DNA from 2 places in the Streptomyces polyrhachis genome. Region 2 is predicted to be linked to the other one. Evidence: predicted binding sites of a transcription regulator. Region 2 holds the regulator's gene; the other holds the start of a gene.
What was found. The regulator HrcA, encoded in region 2, represses chaperone genes, less so after heat shock. The targets are predictions, from matches to a motif close to TTNGCACTCNGNNNNNCNGAGTGCNAA.
Positions count from the first base shown of each region.

Region 1: a site for HrcA is predicted at 1,937-1,963, ahead of groL (chaperonin GroEL). Genes of this name have one in related genera too.

Region 1 covers NZ_JBHSZO010000014.1:81,719-86,132, reverse strand. Annotated here, with positions in the region: gene groL (chaperonin GroEL) at 114-1,736, opposite strand; gene ACFQLX_RS11225 (cold-shock protein) at 2,110-2,316, opposite strand; gene ACFQLX_RS11220 (MoaD/ThiS family protein) at 2,804-3,082, opposite strand; gene thrC (threonine synthase) at 3,143-4,414, opposite strand, start outside.
Region 2 covers NZ_JBHSZO010000035.1:5,256-9,669, reverse strand. Annotated here, with positions in the region: gene ACFQLX_RS20270 (DUF3097 domain-containing protein) at 117-941, opposite strand; gene ACFQLX_RS20265 (MBL fold metallo-hydrolase) at 951-1,652, opposite strand; gene hrcA (heat-inducible transcriptional repressor HrcA) at 1,807-2,832, shown strand; gene dnaJ (molecular chaperone DnaJ) at 2,833-3,960, shown strand; gene ACFQLX_RS20250 (16S rRNA (uracil(1498)-N(3))-methyltransferase) at 4,109-4,414, shown strand, end outside.

The DNA of each region.
Region 1 (4,414 bases), on a different contig from region 2:
AACCACACAAACCACGCGGGAAGGGCTGCCACGCCCCGGTGCACAGCACGAAGGGCGGCACCTCCCCGACCGGGGAGGTACCGCCCTCGTGAAGGACAGTCGAGTCGTCAGACTCAGAAGTCCATGTCACCGCCCGGCATGCCGCCGCCGGCCGGAGCGGCGTTCTTCTCCGGCTTGTCGGCGATGACGGCCTCGGTGGTGAGGAACAGCGCGGCGATCGACGCGGCGTTCTGCAGCGCGGAACGCGTCACCTTCGCCGGGTCGATGATGCCGTTGGCGATCATGTCGACGTAGTCGCCGGTGGCGGCGTTCAGGCCCTCACCGATGGGAAGGCTGCGCACCTTCTCCACCACGACGCCGCCCTCAAGGCCGGCGTTCACGGCGATCTGCTTCAGCGGCGCCTCAAGCGACTTGCGCACGATCTCGGCACCGGTGGCCTCGTCACCTTCGAGGTCGAGCTTGTCGAAGGCGTCGCCCGCCTGCAGCAGGGCCACGCCGCCGCCGGCGACGATGCCCTCCTCGACGGCCGCCTTGGCGTTGCGCACGGCGTCCTCGATGCGGTGCTTGCGCTCCTTGAGCTCCACCTCGGTGGCCGCGCCGGCCTTGATCACCGCGACACCGCCGGCCAGCTTGGCCAGGCGCTCCTGCAGCTTCTCGCGGTCGTAGTCCGAGTCGGAGGACTCGATCTCGGCACGGATCTGGTTGACCCGGCCCTGCACGGCCTCGGAGTCGCCGGCGCCGTCGACGATCGTGGTCTCGTCCTTGGTGACGACGATCTTGCGGGCGCGGCCCAGCAGGTCCAGGCCCGCGTTCTCCAGCTTGAGGCCGACCTCCTCGGAGATGACCTGGCCGCCGGTGAGGATGGCGATGTCGTTCAGCATGGCCTTGCGGCGGTCGCCGAAGCCCGGGGCCTTGACGGCGCAGGACTTGAAGGTGCCGCGGATCTTGTTGACGACGAGCGTGGAGAGCGCCTCGCCCTCGACGTCCTCGGCGATGATCAGCAGCGGCTTGCCCGTCTGCATGACCTTCTCCAGCAGCGGGAGGATGTCCTTCACGCTGGAGATCTTGGAGTTGGTGAGCAGGATGTAGGCGTCCTCCAGGACGGCCTCCATGCGCTCCAGGTCCGTGACGAAGTACGCCGAGATGTAGCCCTTGTCGAAGCGCATACCCTCGGTGAGCTCCAGCTCCAGACCGAAGGTCTGGGACTCCTCGACGGTGATGACGCCTTCCTTGCCGACCTTGTCCATCGCCTCGGCGATCAGGTCGCCGATCTGCGTGTCGGCGGCGGAGATGGAGGCGGTGGAGGCGATCTGCTCCTTGGTCTCCACGTCCTTGGCCTGCGCCAGCAGGGCGGCGGAGACGGCCTCGACGGCCTTCTCGATGCCGCGCTTGAGGGCCATCGGGTTGGCGCCGGCGGCGACGTTGCGCAGGCCCTCGCGGACCAGCGCCTGCGCCAGGACGGTCGCGGTCGTCGTGCCGTCACCGGCGACGTCGTCCGTCTTCTTCGCGACCTCCTTGACCAGCTCGGCCCCGATCTTCTCGTACGGGTCCTCGAGCTCGATCTCCTTGGCGATGGAGACGCCGTCGTTGGTGATCGTGGGGGCGCCCCACTTCTTCTCCAGGACGACGTTGCGGCCCTTGGGGCCGAGGGTGACCCGGACGGCGTCGGCGAGCTGGTTCATGCCGCGCTCGAGGCCGCGCCGTGCCTCTTCGTCGAACGCGATGGTCTTGGCCATGTGAAGTGGTCCTCCCAGGATGAGTGGGCATCCCCCGCCCGAACGGGTCGGGACGTGGGGACGGATTGCTCCGGACCGCGCTGGCGCCCGCGACGGACGGCCCGCGCCGGGGGCGGATCCCTGCTCCGCCCCTCGCGGACCTCACCGAACTCCGGTCCTGTCTGTTGTCACTCTCACGGGGAGAGTGCTAACGCCAATGATTAGCACTCGGGGTGGTCGAGTGCAAGCGGATCCGGGACGCACGCAGGGCCCGCACCGGCCCCGCGCAGGCCACAGGCCCGCATCCCTCCCCGGATGCGGGCCTGTGACCGTGCGCTGTCGTGCGGTTGTACGTAGCCGTGTGGTCGTGCCGTGGCCGAACGCGCTGCGAAGCTCAGCCCGCTGCGAGGCGGACCATGTCCGCCTGCGGCCCCTTCTGGCCCTGCGAGATCTCGAACTCGACCCGCTGGCCTTCCTCGAGGGTGCGGTAGCCGTCCATCTGAATCGCGCTGTAGTGGACGAAGACATCCGCACCACCGTCGACCGCGATGAAGCCGTAGCCCTTCTCCGCGTTGAACCACTTGACGGTGCCCTGAGCCATTCCTTACTCCCCTATTGCCGGCCCTTACACAGGTCCGCACTCCGCGGCCCCGGGTCAGACCTCACCCCCCGACCGCCTCCCAACACCTGGGAGGGGTACGCCGGAACGCGTCGACCGCCGCTGAATGTATCCGCACAGATGCCCAGTGCAACAGGCCATTCGGACGAGAAATCTGGACACGCCGGATCGCCCTTTGTCGCCTCAAGTACCGTATTGGCCGGGCAAATCGGGCCGGGCATAGCCCGCCAACACGACAATTCACGCACCTGTTCACGGCACAACTTGTCGCGTTCTCATATGCGTCGGGCATGGTCCATCCGGCGGACGTCCAACAGAGAGGCCGGGAACGCCCCAACCCTACCGCCACCGGGCCCGTGCCCCGTGCCATCCGGTGCTTCCCCGGCCCCGTCCGGCCGGCCGCGGACAGCACGACGCGCCCCGCCGGTACGGGAGTCCGGCAGGGCGCGTCGTACGAGGGGAGGACGGGTCAGCAGCCGCCCGCGACGGCCGGGATGATCGAGATGCCGGCCCCGTCGGGCGTCGCGGTCTGCAGGCCCTCGGCGAAGCGGACGTCGTCGTCGTTGACGTAGACGTTGACGAACCGGCGCAGTTTGCCCTGGTCGTCCAGCACCCGCGCGCCGATGCCGGTGTGCCGGCGCTCCAGGTCGGCCAGCACCTCGGCGAGGGTGGCGCCCTCGGCGGCGACCTCGGAGGCGCCGCCGGTGTAGGTGCGCAGGATGGTGGGGATACGGACGTTCACACTCATGGGGCGGTGCCTCCGAAAGGATCAGAAGTACGGGGAGGAGGAAGGGGGTGGGGGTGCGGCTCAGACGAGGCCGGCGGCGCGGAAGGCGTCCAGGCTGGGCTTGATGGTCGCGGCCAGGCCGGTGGTCGGCGCCACCGCGTCGAGCGTCTTCAGCCCGTCGCCGGTGTTGATCGCCACCGTCGTCTCATCCGGGGAGATCCGCCCGTCGGCGACCAGCCGGGCCAGTACGCCGAAGGTGACCCCGCCGGCGGTCTCGGCGAACACGCCCTCGGTGCGGGCGAGTTGCTTGATCGCCTCGACCACCGCCGCGTCGTCCACGTCCTCCACCGCGCCGCCGGTGCGCCGCGCGATGTCCAGCACGTAGGGCCCGTCGGCCGGGTTGCCGATGGCCAGGGACTTGGCGATGGTGTCGGGCCGCACCGGGCGTACCACCTCGTGGCCGTCCTTGTAGGCCCGCGAGACCGGCGAGCAGCCCTGCGCCTGGGCGCCGAAGATGCGGTAGGGCCTGTCCTCGACCAGGCCGAGCGCGATCAGCTCCCTGAGCCCCTTGTCGATCTTCGTCAGCTGGGAGCCGGAGGCGACGGGGATGACGAGGTTGTCGGGCAGCCGCCAGCCGAGCTGCTCGCAGATCTCGTAGGCGAGGGTCTTGGAGCCCTCGGCGTAGTACGGGCGCAGGTTGACGTTGGTGAAGCCCCAGCCCTCGCCGACCGGGTCGCCGATCAGCTCCGAGCAGAAGCGGTTGACGTCGTCGTAGGTGCCCTCGATGCCCACGACCGAGCCCCCGTAGACGGCGGCCATCAGGATCTTGCCCTGCTCCAGGTCGTGCGGGATGAACACGCAGGAGCGCAGCCCCGCGCGGGCGGCGGCGGCGCCCACCGCGCCGGCCAGGTTGCCGGTGGAGGAGCAGGAGAGCGTGGTGAAGCCGAAGGCGCGGGCGGCCTCGACGGCGATGGCGACGACGCGGTCCTTGAAGGAGTGCGTCGGGTTGCCGGAGTCGTCCTTGACGAACAACCTCCCCGGCCGGACGCCGAGTTCGGCGCCGAGGCGGTCGGCGCGGATCAGGCGGGTGAAGCCGGGGTCGAGGTTGGGCTTGTCCGCCACGTCGGCGGGGACGGGCAGCAGCGGGGCGTAGCGCCAGATGCTGCGCGGGCCGGCCTCGATGCGGGCGCGCAGCGCCTCGGGGTCGCCGGCCGGCAGCTCGTAGGCCACCTCCAGCGGGCCGAAGCACTCCTCGCAGGCGAAGACGGGGCCGAGCGCGACGCGGTGGCCGCACTCGCGGCAGGAGAGGGCGGCGGCGGAGCCGAGGTCGACGCCGGAGGCGGCGGACGTATC
Region 2 (4,414 bases):
ACTTGCCATCGGTCGATTTGCTGCTCTGTCGGGGGCCTGCGTTGCGGTGCGTCTTTTCGGAGTCGTCGCTCCGGGCCCCTCACACGGGCGGGTGGGGTCCTGTCGTGCTGTGGTTGCTACGTGTGTGGGGGGCTTGTGACGAAGTCGATCAGTTCTTCCACTCTGCCCAGTAGTTCCGGTTCCAGGTCCTTGTACGTGGTTACCGTCGCCAGGATGCGTTGCCAGGCGGCGCCTGTGTTCTCCGGCCAGTTCAGGGCTCGGCAGACTCCGGTCTTCCAGTCCTGGCCCCGGGGGATTGCGGGCCAGGCCGCGATGCCGACGGACGCCGGTTTCACCGCCTCCCAGACGTCGATGTACGGGTGGCCCACCACCAGGGCGTGGGCGCTGGTCACCTCGGCCGCGATACGGGACTCCTTGGAGCCGGGGACCAGGTGGTCGACCAGGATGCCCAGGCGGGCGTCCTGGTCGGGGGCGAAGTCCGCGACGATCGCGGGGAGGTCGTCGATGCCGGAGAGGTACTCCACCACCACGCCCTCGATCCGCAGGTCGTCGCCCCAGACCTTCTCCACCAGCTCCGCGTCGTGGCGGCCCTCGACGTAGATACGGCCCGCGCGGGCCACGCGGGCGCGGGCGTTCGGTACGGCCAGCGAGCCGGAGGCGGTGCGGGTGGGGCGCTGCGGTGCGGCCGCCGCGGGGCGGACCAGGGTGACCGTACGGCCGTCGATCATGAAGGCGCGGGGGGCCAGGGGGAAGACCCGGTGCCTGCCGAAGCGGTCCTCCAGGGTGACCGTGGGGCCCTCGGCGGTCTTCTCGGTACGGATCACCGCGCCGCAGAAGCCCGTCGCGACCTCCTCCGCCACCAGCCCGGGTTCGGCGGGGACCTCGGGGGCCGGGTGGGACTTCTTCCACGGGGGTGTCAGGTCGACGTGGCCGTAACGCATTCGAGGAGGTTATCCGAACCGGTGGGCCAGCTCGGTGCGTTGACGCCGTACGAACGCCGCGTCCACGACCGCGCCGTGGCCGGGGACGTACCGCGCGTCCTCGCCGCCCAGGTCCAGCAGGCGGTCCAGGGCGGCCGGCCAGTGGGCGGGGTGTGCGTCGGGGCCCGCCTGCGGGGGGCCGGACTCCTCCACGAGGTCGCCGCAGAAGACGAGCGCGGGATGCCCCGGCACCACCACCGCCAGGTCCTGCGCCGAGTGCGCCGCCCCCAGGTTCACCAGTCGTACCTCCCGGTCGCCCAGGTCCAGCGTGTGCACGTCCGCCACCAGGTGGTCGGGGGCCCGCAGGGCCGCCGCGGCCTTTGCCGCCGCCCGGTGCGGCACACCCTGGCGGATCGCGTCCTCCCGCAGCTCCTCGCGGCCCTCGGTGAGCGCCGCCCCGATGCCGGCGGGGCCGTGCAGGCGGGCGCCGGGGAAGGACGCCGTGCCCAGGACGTGGTCGAAGTGGGCGTGGGTGAGGGCGAGATCCGTCACAGGGCGGCCGAGGAGTGCCCGTACCTGCGCGGCGATCCGCGCGCCCTCCGGCAGGGTGGAGCCGGAGTCGATCAGCAGCACTTTCGTGGCGCCGGCCACCACGCCCACCGTCGCGTCCCAGCCCGGCAGCCTGCGCCGCAGCACTCCAGGGGCCAGTGCTTCCCAGTCCCGCGCCGCCATGCGGTCCTCCCTCGTGCGTACGTTGTCCACAGCCCGTGGCCTCGGGCTTGCTCCGGTCGCGGGGCGTCCCCGTACACTGGCCTGGGAAAAGCTGGCACTCGCAGATGCAGAGTGCCAGGGGTGAGACTACGGACCGAGGCCGGAGGTGGACGGCATGCTCAGTGAGCGCAGACTCGAGGTGCTGCGTGCCATCGTCCAGGACTACGTCGGCACGGAGGAGCCCGTGGGCTCCAAGGCGCTCACCGAGCGGCACAGCCTCGGCGTCTCCCCGGCCACCGTCCGCAACGACATGGCCGTGCTGGAGGACGAGGGGTACATCGCCCAGCCGCACACCAGCGCCGGGCGCATCCCCACCGACAAGGGCTACCGCCTCTTCGTCGACCAGCTCGCCGACGTCAAGCCGCTCTCCGCGCCCGAGCGGCGCGCCATCCACCACTTCCTCGACGGCGCCGTCGACCTCGACGACGTCGTGGCCCGCACGGTGCGCCTCCTGGCGCAGCTCACCCGGCAGGTCGCGGTCGTGCAGTACCCCTCGCTGACCCGCTCCACCGTGCGCCACGTCGAGCTGCTCGCGCTCTCCCCGGCCCGGCTGATGCTCGTGGTGATCACGGACACGGGGCGGGTGGAGCAGCGCCTGGTCGACTGCCAGCCGCCCTTCCCCGACACCTCGCTCGCCGATCTGCGCGCCCGGCTCAACAGCCGGGTCGTGGGCCGCCGGTTCGCGGACGTACCGCAGCTGGTGCAGGACCTGCCGGACTCCTTCGGCGCGGACGACCGCCCGACGGTCTCGGCGGTGCTGTCGACGCTGATGGAGACGCTGGTCGAGGAGACCGAGGAGCGGCTGATCATAGGCGGTACGGCCAATCTGACCCGCTTCGACCACGACTTCCCGCTGAGCATCGGGCCCGTGCTGGAGGCGCTGGAGGAGCAGGTCGTGCTGCTGCGGCTGCTCGGCGAGGCCAAGGACTCCACCATGATGGTGCGAATCGGGCACGAGAACGCACATCAGGGACTCACCTCCGCATCGGTCGTCTCCGTCGGCTACGGTGCCGGGGGTCTCGAAAACGAGGCACTGGCCAAACTCGGCGTGGTCGGACCGACCCGCATGGATTACCCGGGAACGATGGGAGCAGTACGCGCTGTGGCACGTTACGTCGGACAGATCCTGGCGGAGTCGTAAGTGGCGACGGACTACTACGGGATCCTCGGGGTGCGGCGCGACGCCTCCCAGGAGGAGATCAAGAAGGCGTTCCGGCGGCTCGCGCGCGAGCTGCACCCGGACGTGAATCCGGATCCGAAGACCCAGGAGCGGTTCAAGGAGATCAACGCCGCCTACGAGGTCCTCTCCGATCCGGAGAAGAAGCAGGTCTACGACCTGGGCGGGGACCCGCTGTCGATGAGCGGCGGCGGCTTCGGCGGCGGCCAGGGCTTCGGCAACTTCTCCGACATCATGGACGCCTTCTTCGGTACGGCCTCGCAGCGCGGCCCGCGCTCGCGGACCCGCCGGGGCCAGGACGCCATGATCCGCCTGGACATCGAGCTGGACGAGGCCGCCTTCGGCGCGACCAAGGACCTCCAGGTCGACACGGCGATCGTCTGCACCACCTGCAGCGGCGAGGGCGCGGCCCCCGGCACCACGGCGCAGACCTGCGACATGTGCCGCGGGCGCGGTGAGGTCTCGCAGGTCACGCGGTCCTTCCTGGGGCAGGTCATGACCTCCCGCCCCTGCCCGCAGTGCCAGGGCTTCGGCACGGTCGTGCCCACCCCCTGCCCCGAGTGCGCCGGCGACGGCCGGGTGCGCTCGCGCCGCAACCTCACGGTGAAGATCCCGGCGGGTGTGGACAACGGCACCCGTATCCAGCTCGCCGGCGAGGGCGAGGTCGGCCCCGGCGGCGGCCCGGCGGGCGATCTCTACGTGGAGATCCACGAGCTGCCGCACTCCACCTTCCAGCGGCGCGGCGACGACCTGCACTGCACGGTGACGATCCCGATGACGGCGGCGGCGCTGGGCACCAAGGTCTCGCTGGAGACGCTGGACGGACTGGAGGAGGTCGACATCCGGCCCGGCACCCAGTCCGGCCAGTCGATCCCGCTGCACCAGCGCGGTGTCACGCATCTGCGCGGCGGCGGTCGCGGTGACCTCATCGTGCACGTGGAGGTCACCACGCCGACGAAGCTCGATGCCGAGCAGGAGCGGCTGATGCGCCAGCTCGCCGCCCTGCGCGACGAGGAGCGGCCGCTGGGGCAGTTCCAGCCGGGCCAGCAGGGGCTGTTCTCCCGGCTGAAGGACGCGTTCAACGGCCGGTAGGGCCGCTTCTCCGTCCGGACCGGGGGTGCCGCCGGGCCCCTCCTCCCGCCCCGCGCGGGGGAGGGGCCCGGCGGATACTGGTGCGGATGTCCCCCGATACCGGTGACGAGCCGCGGGCGCCCCTGCGGCCCGCCCTGGAGGTGACGCCGTGACGGCGCCCGTCTTCGTGTCCCCCGACCTCGCCGCGGCGGCGCCCGGCGCCACGCTGGTGCTGGACGGCCCCGAGGGCCGCCACGCGGTCTCCGTCAAGCGCCTGCGGGTGGGCGAGGAGGTCGTGCTCACCGACGGCGCCGGCCTCGGCGTGCGCGCGCGGGTCGACGCTCTCGAGGGCCGCGACCGCCTCGTCGTACGGGTCGCGGAGGTTCTCGCCGAGCCGGAGCCGGCCCCGCGTATCACGGTCGTCCAGGCCCTCCCCAAGGGCGACCGGGGCGAGCTGGCGGTGGAGACGATGACG